DNA from 3 places in the Pokkaliibacter sp. CJK22405 genome. Region 3 is predicted to be linked to each of the others. Evidence: predicted binding sites of a transcription regulator. Region 3 holds the regulator's gene; each other region holds the start of a gene.
The links. Region 3 encodes LexA, which represses DNA repair genes until DNA is damaged. Its sites were predicted from a motif close to TACTGTNTANNTANACAGTA; they were not measured.

Region 1 (4,740 bases), on a different contig from region 3:
TCGACGTTGCCGTCAAACAAGTCACCTCAATGACCGACTATCTCAATCTGCCGCTTCTTCGCTGTCGTGAAAACCTTCAGGCGGCAGCTCAAACCATGGCCCGCCAGCTACTGACACAGATGAATCCCAACCGATTCCCTGCCCTGTCTTCAGGTCAGCATGTGCTACAACCCGCCACATTGGAGGTGTTTCCCTATGAGCCTGCATGAGAACTATCTGGACCGCATTGTTGAAACCAAGCGTCAACTCCGGAGCGACATTCCGGATCTCAAGCAACGCTTTGCCAAACTAACGCATGCGCTGGAACAGGAAGTGGGCGAGATTCTGGAGATTCAGGCTCGCGGTGAATCGCCCATCCCCCAGATACGGGCGGATCAGCTGGAAGGAGCGACGGATGACTTTAAAACCCTGATTCGTCAGCGCGGCTGTGTCATTGTTCGCGACGTCTTTCATCCGGAGCGCGTGGCTCGCTGGAACCGGGAGATTGATGAGTATCTGCACGAGAATGACTATCTCGGCAAGCGTCAAAGCCGCGCGGGGCTTGACCAATACTTCAGTGAGCTGGCCAATGGCAAACCACAGATTTACAGTGTGTATTGGTCAAAACCGCAGATTGAGGCGCGTCAGTCACAGGAGCTGGCTGGCGTCCGCCGCTGGCTGAACCGACTTTGGAATTTTGAAAGTAGTGAGGGAGCCGAGAGCAAGCCCATCTTTGATCCGGATCGTGAATGTACCTATGCCGACCGCATCCGTCAGCGTGAGCCGGGTGACCGTACACTGGGACTTTCACCGCATATTGATGGCGGTACGATAGAACGCTGGATTGAGCCAAGCTATCGTCAGATCTATCGCCATATTCTGCGCGGGGATATCAGTGATTATCGCCCCTTTGATGCGCACTACCGTACCGAGGCAAAAGAGATACCTTCTCCGGCCGTTTGCCAGATGTTTCGTACCTATCAAGGCTGGACAGCACTGACACGGCAGGGTCCCGGCGACGGCACGCTAAACCTTGTCCCGATCGCCAATGCCATGCCATGGGTGTTGCTTCGTGCTCTACAGGACGATATTGCCGAGGATGATCTTTGTGGTGCCAAAGCTGGCCGCGCTCTTTCCATCAAACCGGAGTTTCATGATCTGCTGTTACGTGCCTTCCTGCCGATTCCAGAGGTGCAGCCTGGCGATACCGTATGGTGGCATCCGGACCTGATTCATGGCGTAGAAGATGTGCATGGCGGCAAGCAGTACAGCAACGTGATGTATATCGGCGCAGCGCCGGACTGTGACAAGAACCGTGCTTTTCAGCTTCGCCAGCGTCAGGCCTTTGAACAGGGAAAATCCTGTCCCGACTTTGCCCCGGAAGACTATGAGGTTGAGTTTAAGGACCGGGCAACGACCTCAGAACTCAGCACGCTTGGCAGAATTCAGATGGGTTATGACGCCCGCTAGATAGCGCGCTGCATGTTGCCCAAGCCATTGATCTACCAATTATTTCTCTGAAATACCCTGATAAGGGCCGTGCTCGCCGGGCCTTAATTATTTCTTTGTGAAATAAATCTGCTTCCCATACAGCAAAATATACTGTACAAATAAACAGTATAAATCTGGCGCGCCAGTGCAGGTTCAAGAGGCGCTTGATCAGCCAGAGTTTTCTGATGTGAACACATGATTGCCGGTCAGCCCGGTAGTGCGAGGATCTTATGAACGCTCAACAACCTCAGGACATCACGCTGGTAGGCCGCAGTGGTTTTTTCCGTAACATGGGTCTGGCACTCCATTACGGTGAAACCAGAGAACAACTGCCCAAAGGTGACGGCAGCTCCCAGGACCAGCCACTGGATCTGAATGAATTGTGCGTTCGCCACCCCACTGCAACTTTCTTCCTACGTGCCAGCGGCGAAGCCTTTCAAGGCTCTGGCATTAGTTCGGGCGACATCATGGTGGTGGATCGCGCGCTGAATCCTCAGCACGGTGATATGGTCGTCGTGAAGCTGGATGGCGAATTTATGGTCCGCAAGCTTGCCTGCCAGACAGCCCTGCGTCTACTACCTCTAAACTCTCGCAGCCTTCCTATCCAGGTAACGGAATCCATGGATATCGAGCTTTTCGGTGTCATCGCCCATGTCATTCGCTCCATGCGAGCGGCCTGAACCAGGATTAAGCCTTGAGGTTGCCGGAGAAGAGTCATTCCCCTTCTCATCACCGGCTAAATCTCAAAAAAGACAATAAAAAAGGAGGCATCGGCCTCCTTTTTCGCTTTTCAAAATACTTACGTGAGGTGAACTAACCTCCGATAAACCAACGGCTTTTATCTTTCAGCAGCCACTTCAAGAGCTCAACGACCGCTACCGTGCCGTAAGTGAGATAGAACACCAGAAAAAGCGATGTTCCTAGCGCCCAAACGGGCTCACTGGCCGGTATATCAAAGTGCGCATGACGATGGAACATCAGCTGAATGTCACTAAAGCCCATTGCCAGGAACGGATGAATAAAGAAGATGGGGAAACTGATGGCAGCAAGATACATCACATGCTTCGTTCCGGGTTTACCCACCCAGGCCTTACAGGCAAATACCAGTAATAGACAGATCGCCATTTTCTGAATGAATTGCCAATCGACGCCTTTATAGACAAAGAACGGCTTTTGATAGTTGCCCACATGAGGCAGTACATAGGTACAAATCACCAGCGATGCAACAGCTGCAATCGCACTTGCCCAAATCAACCCACGGCGATGGGCTTCAAACCAGGCATGATGCTGAGAGAAAAGTATTCCCACCAAATAGTAAGGGGTGAAATAGACCAGGGACTGGACTGGCCCGTTGTGGGCACCACGATGGCCCCAAAGCGCAGCCACGGTAAAAAGCCCCAAAATGATCAGCTGCCAGTTCACTGGTAACCTGATATAACGGCAATGCAGTGGCGAGCACAGAAAAGTCAGCATGATGAAGGGGATGTACCAGTGCGGGAATAGCACATAGCCCTCCTGAATAATGCTCCACTCATTACTGAGCGCCTGAGCCCAGCTTTCATCAAGTAACCAGCGGTGCTCAGCAATCTGGAGAAGTGCAGCCACCAATGAGATCACCAGAAAAGGCACGGCGACGTTTTGCCACTTCTTGACCATGAAGCTTTTATATTCAAAGCGCGAATAAAACACCCGATGAAAGAAGAAGCCGGAGACGAAAACAAAGACGCCTGTGCCACCGCGCAGAATGTTCTCCAGCAACAAGGGAAAACCTTTACCTGAGCCATACACCGAGTGCCCAAGCACAATATAAATAATCGCCAGCCCACGCAGCAGATCGAACTCCACCAGCCGCTCTTTGGGTGCTTTGGTCGTTTTTACAGCCGCAGTGTCATTTGCCACGACCGGGACAACAGCCGCTTCAGATGATGCAGATACAACAGGATTTTCCATCTTGGTTTACTCCGGATCAGCCTGGCTGATCACCACCCCATAACCCAACGGCTTCGCTCACCCAGCATGGCTTTCACGCCATGCACCATAAGTACGGTGCCGTACATAAAAAGCAGATAGAACGCCAGAGTAAAGAACAGCCCCCAGCCCATGGTTCTGGGAATCGTTAACCCCAGATACGTGCTGCAGTACCAGATCGCGCTGCCGGTAATGACCGCGATAATCGGATGCAAAAAGAAGATCGGAAAGCTGATGTTGGCCAGGTGCTGCAGGTGCCCTGCTCCGGGCTTGCCAATCATCCAGCGACAGAAATCCAGCAGAAGCAGACTAATGCCAATTTTCTGTACGAACTGCCAATCCAGGCCTTTCCAGACAAAGAAATCTTTGTGGTAATTGCCCAGATGATGATCAACGTAGGTTTGCATCAGCGCGCCAATAATGACCGCCAGCCAGCACAACAGACGAATGGTGCCAGCATGCTGCTCGAAGCTTTGTTGTTGCGCGGAATACAGGATCCCCAACAGATAAAACGGGCTGAAATAAATGACGGAATGCAGCACGTTAATATTTTCTTCAGGGCGCTGAAGCACGATGGAAATGGCACAACTCAGCAGGAAAAGCCCGAGCTGCCAACCTGCACTCAGGCGGATGTAAGCCATGTGCAGCGGAGAAAGCGCAAAGGTCAGCATGATGAAAGGAATGTACCAGTGCGGAAACAGCACAAAGCCGTTCTGCACCGTTGCCCAGTTGGCCTGCATAATTTCTGATGCTGTTTTGTCATGCAGCCACGCCAGGTCAACGGACTGAATCACAAGTCCAATTAATGACACGACGAAGAACGGAATAGCGACATTCACGAACTTTTTGCTCATGAAGTTCTGGTACTGAAAACGCGGATAAAAGACTCGGTGAAAGAAAAAGCCCGACACAAAGACAAAGACACCCGTCCCGCCGCGAATCAGGTTTTCCAGCAATTCAGGAAAGCCATTACCGGAATTGGCAATCGAATGACCCAGCACGATGTAGACAATTGCCAGACCGCGAAGGTAATCAAATTCAATAATGCGTTGACCCATGGCAGGCACTCAATTAACCGATGACACAGCGACCGGCTCTGGTAAGGGAAAGTCCCTTACTGGCTGGAAACGAGGGTTTATCGGGCGCGGTAAGATGATGACCGCTGATCAGGCAGGAACCCCGGTTTGGGGTCAGTAATATGGCTGCAGTATCGCAGAATGATTTGGCCTGTACAGCGCCAGAGACGGGCATTTTGTGTCAAGTTAACACAGCAAATCACTCGGATGTTTCCAAATCCCCTCG
Region 2 (4,740 bases), on a different contig from region 3:
GATCATCGCCTTGCTCTGCTATTCCGACATCCTTCGCAGTATCGAATATCTCTATGTATCGCGGTTGCAGTCGGTGCTGGATCAGCGCAATCAGGCGTTGAAAGAGTCGACGGAATGTTTGCGTCTGGCAGAGAAAGTGATTGAAGCCTCCCTGAATGCCATCATCATCACCGATCCCAAAGGGGTGATTCAGGCGGTCAACCCAAGTTTTAGCGCGGTCACCGGCTATAGCGCGGAAGAGGCCATCGGTAAAACGCCCGCCCTGCTAAGCTCAGGTTTTCACGACCACACCTTTTACGCTGCGATGTGGAAAGAGCTGCTGGCGCAGGGCACCTGGCAGGGGGAGATCTGGAACCAGCGCAAGAATGGTGAGATTTATCCCCAGTGGATCAGTATCACTGCCATCTATGATGACACCAGTCATGTGCGCCAGTACGCGGCCATCTTCAGTGACATTTCCGAGCGCAAGATTCGTGAGCAGCAAATCGAAAAACTGGCCTATTTTGATGAACTGACCGGGCTGCCTAACCGCCGTCTGTTTCAGGCCCGGTTGGAGCGCGCGCTTGAGAAAGCACGGCTGGAGCATCAGCGTCTTGGGGTGTTGTTCCTCGATCTGGACCGCTTCAAGCGTATCAATGACAGTCTTGGTCACAGTGTCGGTGATGAGGTGCTCAGTATTGTGGCCAAGCGTCTGACGCGGGTGCTGCGCAAGAATGACACGGCGGCCCGTCTGAGTGGCGATGAGTTTACCCTGCTGATTCCGGCCATTGAGAATTCCGCGAGCCTGAATCATCTGGCCGAGCGCATTCTGCAGACCATGTCCGACCCCTTTGTGATTGATGGTCAGTCACTGCATCTCTCCTGCAGTATCGGTATTGCCTGTTACCCGGACGATGGCGACAGCGTTGAGCTGCTTCTCAAGCGTGCGGATACGGCGATGTACCGCTCCAAAGACAATGGCCGTAACGGCTTTAGCCTGTTTCGTCATCCATTGGAGGAAGCCAGTCAGGCCAGCCTCAGTCTGGAGATGGCGATGTATCAGGCGCTTAAACACGGTGATTTTGAACTGCATTACCAGCCCAAACTGCACTTTGCGAACCAGCAGCCGGTCGGGCTTGAGGCGCTGATTCGCTGGCCTGGCCCGGACGGGATGCGCAAGCCCGAGGTGTTTCTGCCGCTGGCCAAACAGCTGGGGCTGATGCCGCGTATCACGCGCTGGGTACTGGAAACTGCCTGCCATCAGTTGCAACGGTGGCTCACTCATGACGGCCCGCACTTACCCATCGCGGTGAACCTGTCCGCCTCGGATCTGCTCGATACCACGCTGGTGGATGACATTCGCTCTTTACTCGACTATTACCAGATTCCACCGCAGTTGCTGGATCTGGAAATCACCGAAGACAGCTTTATTCCGGCGCAGGCTGCCTCCGTTCAGGAAGGGCTGGCGCAGCTTCGTGCGCTGGGGGTGGGCGTGGCGCTGGATGATTTCGGCACGGGCTTTTGCTGCCTTGGCTATCTCAAGCATTTGCCGGTGGACTACCTGAAGATCGACGCCAGTTTTGTTGCCGGGCTGCCGGAGGTCTACGAAGACCGGCATCTGGCCCAGACCATCATTGCGCTGGCCCATGGCCTGAACCTGTCCGTGATTGCCGAAGGGGTGGAAAACCCTGCGCAGCAGGCATTTCTGGCAGAGGCGGGCTGTGATCAATATCAGGGCTATCTGATCGCGCCGGCCATGAATGCGCTCGACTGTGCCCGCTGGTTAAGCTGCTATCCCGGTAATGGTGATCCCGGTCTGACGCCGCCGCTGGCGGGTTAGTCACTGGAGTGGCTGGTGCCTTGATCTAAGGCCAGAGTGAGCTGCTGGGGTTGCAGCAGGCGCTCGGCGGTTTCCTGCGACAGGCGTACGCCCACGCCAATCAGACGCACGGCCTTGTTATTGCCACGCTCCCAGGCCGCCGCCATCAGGCTGGCATAATCATGATCAGGTCGGTTACGGCTGCGCTCCACGGTGGTTTGCTGAAAGTCGTGGAATTTCATCTTCAGCACATTGCCCTGGGCATGCTGACTCAAACCCCGGCGAGCGAGACGCTCCTCCAGCTCTTTCAGCAGACTGGGCAGCTTATCAAGACAGGTAGCCAGATCCGGCAGATCCTGATCGTAAGTGTGCTCGACACTCAGGGACAGGCGCTCTTCGCGAACAGCCACCGGGCGATGATCGACCCCTCGGCAAAGCTGATAAAGGCGCGCTCCGAAGCTGCCGAAATGCTCGATCAGGTCTTCCTCGCGCCACTTCTGCATATCCTCCAGGGTAAAAAGTCCCAGCCGGTTCATCTTGGCGGCAGTGACTTTACCCACACCCCAGAGCTTATTGACCTTGAGCGCCTTCACGAAGTCATCCACTTCTGCTGGCGTGATCACCTTCATGCCATCCGGCTTATGCCAGTCACTGGCGACTTTGGCGAGAAACTTGTTGGGCGCAACACCTGCTGAAACGGTGATGCCCAGTTCGCGGCGAACCCGTTCACGAATGTGGCGGGCAATCAGGGTGGCGCTGCCATTAAAAGCGGTCGATTCGCTCACATCGATAAAGGCTTCATCCAGAGAGAGCGGCTCCACCTCTTCGGCGAACTCCTGCAGAATCGCCATGAATTGCTGGCTCACGGCTTTGTACTTGGCCATATCGCCGGGAATGAGCGTGAGATCCGGGCAGAGGCGCATGGCCTGAGAGGAGGGCATCGCCGAGTGGATGCCAAATTTGCGCGCAGGATAATTGCAGGTTGAGATGACGCCACGCTTGTCCGGGCGGCCACCAATGGCCAGAGGAATATCGCGAAACGGCGGACAGTCGCGCATCTCGACCGATGCGTAGAAGCAATCACAGTCGAAGTGAATGATCTTGCGCTGCGCCATAACCTGACCTGTTAAGGGTTCAAAGTACTGTATTTTAATACAGTTATCTGGCGTTGTCTTGGCAGGGATTCATCGCCGCGGTGAGGTTTTATATCGGCAAGCGCACCGCGTCAGACGACGCAGTGCGGGCAAGGTGGCATGTTGGCGCAAGGAATCAGACAGGCCAGTCGTACAGCGCTTGTGGGTGCAGCTCTGCCAGTTTGGCATGGCGCTCCATCTTGGCGATGGGGCATTGCCAGGTCAGTTCAGCGGCGACCAATTGCATGCCCGCCTCATAACTGTGGCCCTTGCCATAGCGTGGGTCGCCCAGTACTGGATGGCCAAAGGCGGAAAGGTGGCGACGAATCTGGTGCTTGCGGCCGGTGTCGATCTTTACTTCCAGCACGGTGTTGCCATTCTCGTGACACAGGGTGCGAATCTGGCTACGGGAAGCCTTGCCATCCAGCGGTTGGTCAATCAGTGTCCAGTCACTGCTTTGCAGGGTGCCTGCTACGCGCACGAAGTAGCGTTTATCCACATCACGTTGCTGAAACAGCTGAGAGAGCTGCGCTGCCAAACGGCCCTGATGGGCAAGTAACACCAGACCGTGAGCTTCGCGGTCGAGGCGGTGGATCAGGTAAACCTCACGCCCGGTGCTGACTTCCACCTGACGCAGCAGGCTGCAATGATCAGCAAAGGCCGTGCCCTGTGATAAGAGTCCGGGTGGCTTGTACCAGAGGGAATACTGTTTAAACTCCTTGAGGAGCACCGGCTCAGGGGCGGTTCGGTTCAACAGGTCCGGGTCGTAGTAAAAGCGCAGAATATCGCCTTCACAGGGGACAAAACGAACGCGGCGCAGGCGTTTATCCGACTGGCCTTTGCGGGTCAGCCAGACGGCACCCTTGTTCATGGCATCCTTGATGCGGGCCTTGGGCAGCTCGCTGACGGAAGCAATCCATTCAATAGCCGTGGGGCCGGCAGTGGCAACGGTGATTTCAAAGCTGGGAGAGGTCATAAGGCCCGTTCGTAATGTGGTAAGCTTGCCCATCTTACGTGATTTCCCCGCTGATCTCAGCTTGCGCTGTCGGCACTTTCACCTTGTTTAGCGTTCCGGACCGAGTTTTTCATGCGCGATATTGATGTCGACATTCGCCGCAGTGCCCGTCGCAAAAAGACGATTGCCCTGCAGGTTCGTGATGGCAAAGTCCGCGTCAGCGCACCGATGCATACGCCACAAAGCGAAATTGTGGCTTTTCTGGAGCGCCAGAGAGGCTGGGTATTGCGCCAGCTGGCCCGCAGCAAGCCGCAGGAAAACCTGCTCGACTTGCCGGACTCACTCTGGGTTGCCGGGCAGGAATACAGGCTGATTCGAGCGGAGGTGGTGGCGCCTGAGATTCAGGAGGCAACCCTAAGGGTTCCTGAGACCACTCAGGATATGAACAGTCTTCGGCCCTGGCTCATGCAACAGGCTCAGGACTATCTGCCGCGCCGTCTTGAGTATTGGGCTAGGCAGATGGGCTTGAGGTTTCGTGGCGTAGAGGTCAAACATTATCGGAGCCGTTACGGTTGCTGTACCCGCGAGGGTATAATCAAGCTTCATTGGGGGCTGATCATGGCGCCTGCCGCGGCACTGGACTATGTTCTAATCCATGAATTGTCGCATCTGGTGCACTTTCATCATCAGCCGCCTTTCTGGGCCCTGGTGAGTCAGTACAGTCCACAATGGCGACGAATGCGCGCCTGGTTCAAGGCCAATGGCCAGCGTCTGGTTTTCTAAAGTAGCGGTTGTCTGACTGCTGATTGAGTCCTCCTCCTTATAAGGTAAAACACATGTCTACATTGCCTCGC
Region 3 (4,740 bases):
TCCAGTGTTGACGTTCGCTCAACGCAGTTGAGTGGTATGGATCGAGACGCTGAGCGTTTGTATGAGTTGATCTGGCGCCAGTTTGTTGCCTGTCAGATGGTTCCAGCGCGTTATCTGAGTTCATCGCTAACCGTGACTGCGGGCGATTATGAACTTAAGGCACGTGGCCGCATCCTGAAGTTTGATGGTTATACCAAAGTGCAGCCACCTGCAGGCAAGAAAGAAGAAGATGTCATTCTGCCGGATATTGAAGTGGGTAAGGTGCTTGATCTTCAGGAACTGTTGCCCAGCCAGCATTTTACCAAGCCGACTCCACGCTACACCGAAGCGAGTCTGGTTAAAGAGCTTGAAAAGCGTGGTATCGGTCGTCCTTCAACTTATGCGGCGATTATTTCTACCATTCAGGAGCGTGGTTATGTGCAGGTGCAAAACCGCCGCTTCTACGCAGAAAAAATCGGTGACATCGTTACTGACCGACTGGTCGAAAACTTCCCGGACTTGTTGGACTACTCTTTCACCGCGAAGATGGAGGAGCGTCTTGACGATGTTGCCAGTGGCAAACAGGATTGGCGACATTTGCTTGATGCTTTCTACAAAGACTTCAGTGCCAAGCTTGATGCTGCCAATGATGATGACGGCGGCATGCGGGCAAACTCGCCAACGGAGACAGATATTCCCTGTCCGAAATGTGGCCGCCCTATGATGATTCGTACTGGCACCACGGGCGTGTTCCTTGGGTGTTCAGGCTACAATCTGCCTCCCGCTGAGCGCTGTAAAGGGACGATCAACTTGATCCCTGGTGATGAAGTGGTGAGCGCAGAGGCGGATGAAGAGGAAGAGTCCCGTTTGCTTCGAAGTCGTAAGCGCTGTGGCAAATGTGGTACGGCGATGGAAAGCTATCTTTTAGATGCTGATCGTAAATTGCATATCTGTGGTAATAACCCTGATTGCTCAGGCTACGAAGTAGAAAAAGGTAGTTTCAAGATCAAAGGTTATGACGGCCCACTCATCGAGTGTGATAAGTGCGGAAGCGATATGCAGCTCAAATCTGGTCGCTTTGGAAAATACTTTGGCTGTACCAATGAGTCCTGCTCCAATACCCGCAAGTTACTGAAAAATGGTGAGGCGGCTCCACCCAAAATGGATCCCGTTCCTATGCCTGAGCTGGCGTGCAGCAAAGTTGAGGATCATTACGTTCTGCGTGATGGTGCTACAGGACTTTTTCTGGCAGCGAGTAAGTTTCCAAAAAATCGTGAAACCCGGGCGCCTTTCATTCACGAGCTTTTGCCCCATAAAAATGAAATCGATCCTAAATACGATTTCCTTATGAAAGCGCCGGTTAAGGATCAGGATGGCAATCCAACCATGGTTCGCTTTAGTCGCAAGACAAAAGAGCAATACGTGATGACGGAAAAAGACGGTAAAGCCACGGGATGGAAAGCGCACTTCAAGGATGGGAAATGGGTTGAAGGCTGAGTGCCTTTAACTCTACCTTTTGCCTTTCAGGGTAGTCAGGAGTCGCTATGTCATCGTTGTACGCTCGCCGTACCAATCAGAAACTCTACTTTGCTCGCCTGCACCTGGAAGCGTTGAGCCAAGCGATGTCAGCACAAAGCTGGCATCGTCATGCCTTGATTGATTCCTATCAGGAGTCCGTACTTTTTCACCTGTACGCTGCTTATCGTGCCTATCTTGTGGAGCTGGCTGAGGCATACAGCATTCCGGCGGTTCAGTTGTGCTCAGACTTTGATCTTGGTTCTCTGCTTGAAGAGCGCGGTTTCGAAGGGCCTGAGTACGTGGCACTGGTAGCTTTGCTTGAAAGTAAGAGTTCTTGGCTAAGCCAGCTCTCAAGGGCGTATCAGGCTTGTTGGCAGGTTAAAGAGGATGCAGGGCTTACATCTCCTGCCGCTAGCGCCTCGGAGATTCAGGTGGTTCAGGTGGATTCTGATCATCAAAATGACGAAGACGTGCAAAAGCAGCTGCAAGGCTGGCTAAAGAATCTTCGCGATATCATTGAAGAAGGTAGAAAAACACTTCAGGAGTGGTAAGCAGCTAATGTGTTTGCTGACTGGAGTTTGAGGAGTAGACGTGGCGGATAAACTGGCGGGTATTCTGGAAGAGACCCGAGTGCTTGAAATTGTTGAGCTCGAGAGTGGCGAGTTATTGCTACAGATTCAGGAAGAGTCTGAAGCTTTGCCATTAATACGACTTAATATCACCTCTGAAATGAAAGAGTTCATGGGAGATGATTACGCTGAAATGGCACGTGAAATGCTGACAGCAGGCGTCCATGCCATTACTGAGCGTCTTGCAGAAAAGGAAGAGAAGGCCCGGGAAGAAGAGCGGCCGAAGATTCTTCATTAATATGTCAAGTCTGGTTGCCCAAGTGCGTAATCTTGGGCATGACCATAAACTATAAGGTTAAATAGCCCAGGTTAAAATCGTCATTTCACGCGTAGCGAATGCTGGCAGGGCTAATCGATAGCTAATGCGCTAAAAACTACCACTTAACGCATTCTAATCAGAATGCAGCGACTATCACCTTCTTCTGCTGCTCTCTCAAGCCCTTCATACTCATGCGTACTAATTTCTTTGGTGGGCCAGCATACTGCGAGATGACAATTACCAAGCCGTAATGCCTTTGTGGCCAAGGTATAAGTTGATAGATGTTCGCTGGGTTTGATTAGCAGGCATTTGTTGGGATCGATGCCGGTACTCAAGAGACTGTTCTTGTCGATGCTTGCAGGAGCGGAAATCCACGTAAACCAGCGATTATCGAAACTAAGCTGGGCCAGAAGTGGTAAAAGCCACTGCACGTTTCCTGCTTGTTTTGGGCTGATTACAACTTCGGTAATTCCTCCCTCCGTGTCATTGTCTGCTTCTTTCAAAGACAGCTCTGAGTTCCATTGCATGGGTGGAACTACAAGGCTGCTCTGTTGAGAGAAAATTAACTCCTGCTGCATCTGCATTATCAGTTACCTCTGCGAATCACTCCGACACCAAGTCCTTCGATGATCAGTTCTTCATTTTTCAGGTCGACTTCGATAGGTGAGAAGTCAGGATTTTCTGCAATAAGTTGAACCTTGTTGCCCTGGCGCTCAAAACGTTTAACAGTGACGTCATCGCCAAGTCTTGCTACGACGATTTGTCCATTGCGAGCATCTTGGGTGCGATGAACGGCCAAGAGATCACCATCAAGAATGCCCGCATCACGCATACTCATCCCCTGTACCCGAAGTAAATAGTCTGCTTTCGGATTGAAGAATTCCGGAGACACCTGGCAGTGTTCACTGATGTGTTCTTGTGCAAGTACCGGGCTACCGGCAGCAACCCGGCCTATCACAGGCAGGCCCTGAAAGCTTTCGTCGTTGCTGGATGAAGGTTCATCAGGAAGGCGAATGCCACGAGAAGCACCCGGTATGATTTCAATGGCCCCTTTACGGGCCAGTGCCTTTAGATGCTCTTCGGCGGCATTTGGAGAACGGAAACCCAGCTCACGTGCCAAATCTGCGCGAGTGGGCGGAAAGCCTGTCATCTCAATGTAGCGACGAATACAGGCAAGAACTTCTGACTGGCGCTGAGTAAGTTTAATCATTGTCTTAATATCTGTTTGTTTATACAGTACATGGAAGTATATACAGTAAAATCTCGATGTAAAGAAAGTGGTTGTCTCGCATTACCTGCCTCTCAAACATCCCCTGGAGTTAGTTTTCTGGTCAGCTCTGATAAGGCAGTGTTGTGAAAGCAGGCGACGTGACCCGATGAAAACCGTTACACTTTCTGCGCTTGATCCAGTTATCCGGAGTACAACCTTTCATGCTTGGCGATGTCGAAAAGCAGGCAATTCAAACTGCCTACCGAACTTACCTCAAAGCGCGCGAGTTAAAACCGCGTCTGGGGCAGCGCCAGATGATTGGCTCAATAGCACGCACTCTTGGAGGCATTGTTCAGGACAATGAGAGTAAACGGCAGGAAGGAAATCACCTTTGTGTAATAGAAGCAGGCACTGGCACAGGTAAAACTATTGCCTATCTGCTTGCGACAATACCTCTGGCGCGTGCCTGGAAAAAACAGGTCATTGTTTCCACCGCGACTGTTGCGTTACAAGAGCAAATCGTTCAGAAGGATCTTCCTGATCTCGTCAAATTTGCGGGCATGACTTTTAGTTATGCTCTGGCTAAAGGGCGTGCTCGCTATATGTGCCCACAAAAGCTTGATCGACTTACCAGCGGTCAGGCCAATGATCCGACTATGGCTCTCTTTGAGCAGGACACTCTTCAGGATAAAGATCAACTCGCCGTTTTTGAGAGCTTGTTAAAGGAGTGGGCTACCGGTGCCTGGGATGGCGATAAAGATGCGTTGATTGATCCTCTTCCGGATAATCTTTGGTCCCGGGTCACTACCGATCACCAGCAGTGTAGCCGACACCGTTGCCAGTTCTATAACCAGTGCCCGTTTTATAAAGCGCGCGAGTCTGTTGAAGAAGCTGACTGTATCGTCGCTAACCATGATCTGGTTCTGGCTGATCTATCGTTGGGCGGAGGTGTTATTCTTCCAGCTCCCGAGAAAGCTATTTATGTCTTCGATGAAGGACATCATTTGCCTGATAAAGCTTTAGGCCACTTCACCTTTTCTATGACTTTGCGTGGTACCGACCGCTGGCTTAAACAGCTGAATAAAAGCATGGCCTCAATGGCGGCTCAGTTACGACTTACCGGGGAGATGGTGAGAGCGGTCGAG

Region 1: a site for LexA is predicted at 1,580-1,599, ahead of ACKC9G_RS18295 (S24 family peptidase). Genes of this name have one in related genera too.
Region 2: a site for LexA is predicted at 2,939-2,958, ahead of dinB (DNA polymerase IV). Genes of this name have one in related genera too.

What each region holds. Positions count from the first base shown of each region.
Region 1 covers NZ_JBKKHQ010000029.1:44,687-49,426, forward strand. Annotated here, with positions in the region: gene ACKC9G_RS18285 (substrate-binding domain-containing protein) at 1-209, shown strand, start outside; gene ACKC9G_RS18290 (YbiU family protein) at 196-1,449, shown strand; gene ACKC9G_RS18295 (S24 family peptidase) at 1,701-2,150, shown strand; gene ACKC9G_RS18300 (acyltransferase family protein) at 2,284-3,420, opposite strand; gene ACKC9G_RS18305 (acyltransferase family protein) at 3,450-4,496, opposite strand.
Region 2 covers NZ_JBKKHQ010000012.1:246,767-251,506, forward strand. Annotated here, with positions in the region: gene ACKC9G_RS08345 (EAL domain-containing protein) at 1-1,819, shown strand, start outside; gene dinB (DNA polymerase IV) at 1,816-2,913, opposite strand; gene ACKC9G_RS08355 (RluA family pseudouridine synthase) at 3,068-3,907, opposite strand; gene ACKC9G_RS08360 (M48 family metallopeptidase) at 4,019-4,669, shown strand; gene ACKC9G_RS08365 (hypothetical protein) at 4,723-4,740, shown strand, end outside.
Region 3 covers NZ_JBKKHQ010000003.1:2,767-7,506, reverse strand. Annotated here, with positions in the region: gene topA (type I DNA topoisomerase) at 1-1,476, shown strand, start outside; gene ACKC9G_RS02435 (DUF6586 family protein) at 1,524-2,048, shown strand; gene ACKC9G_RS02430 (hypothetical protein) at 2,089-2,364, shown strand; gene ACKC9G_RS02425 (cell division inhibitor SulA) at 2,508-2,969, opposite strand; gene lexA (transcriptional repressor LexA) at 2,972-3,595, opposite strand; gene dinG (ATP-dependent DNA helicase DinG) at 3,817-4,740, shown strand, end outside.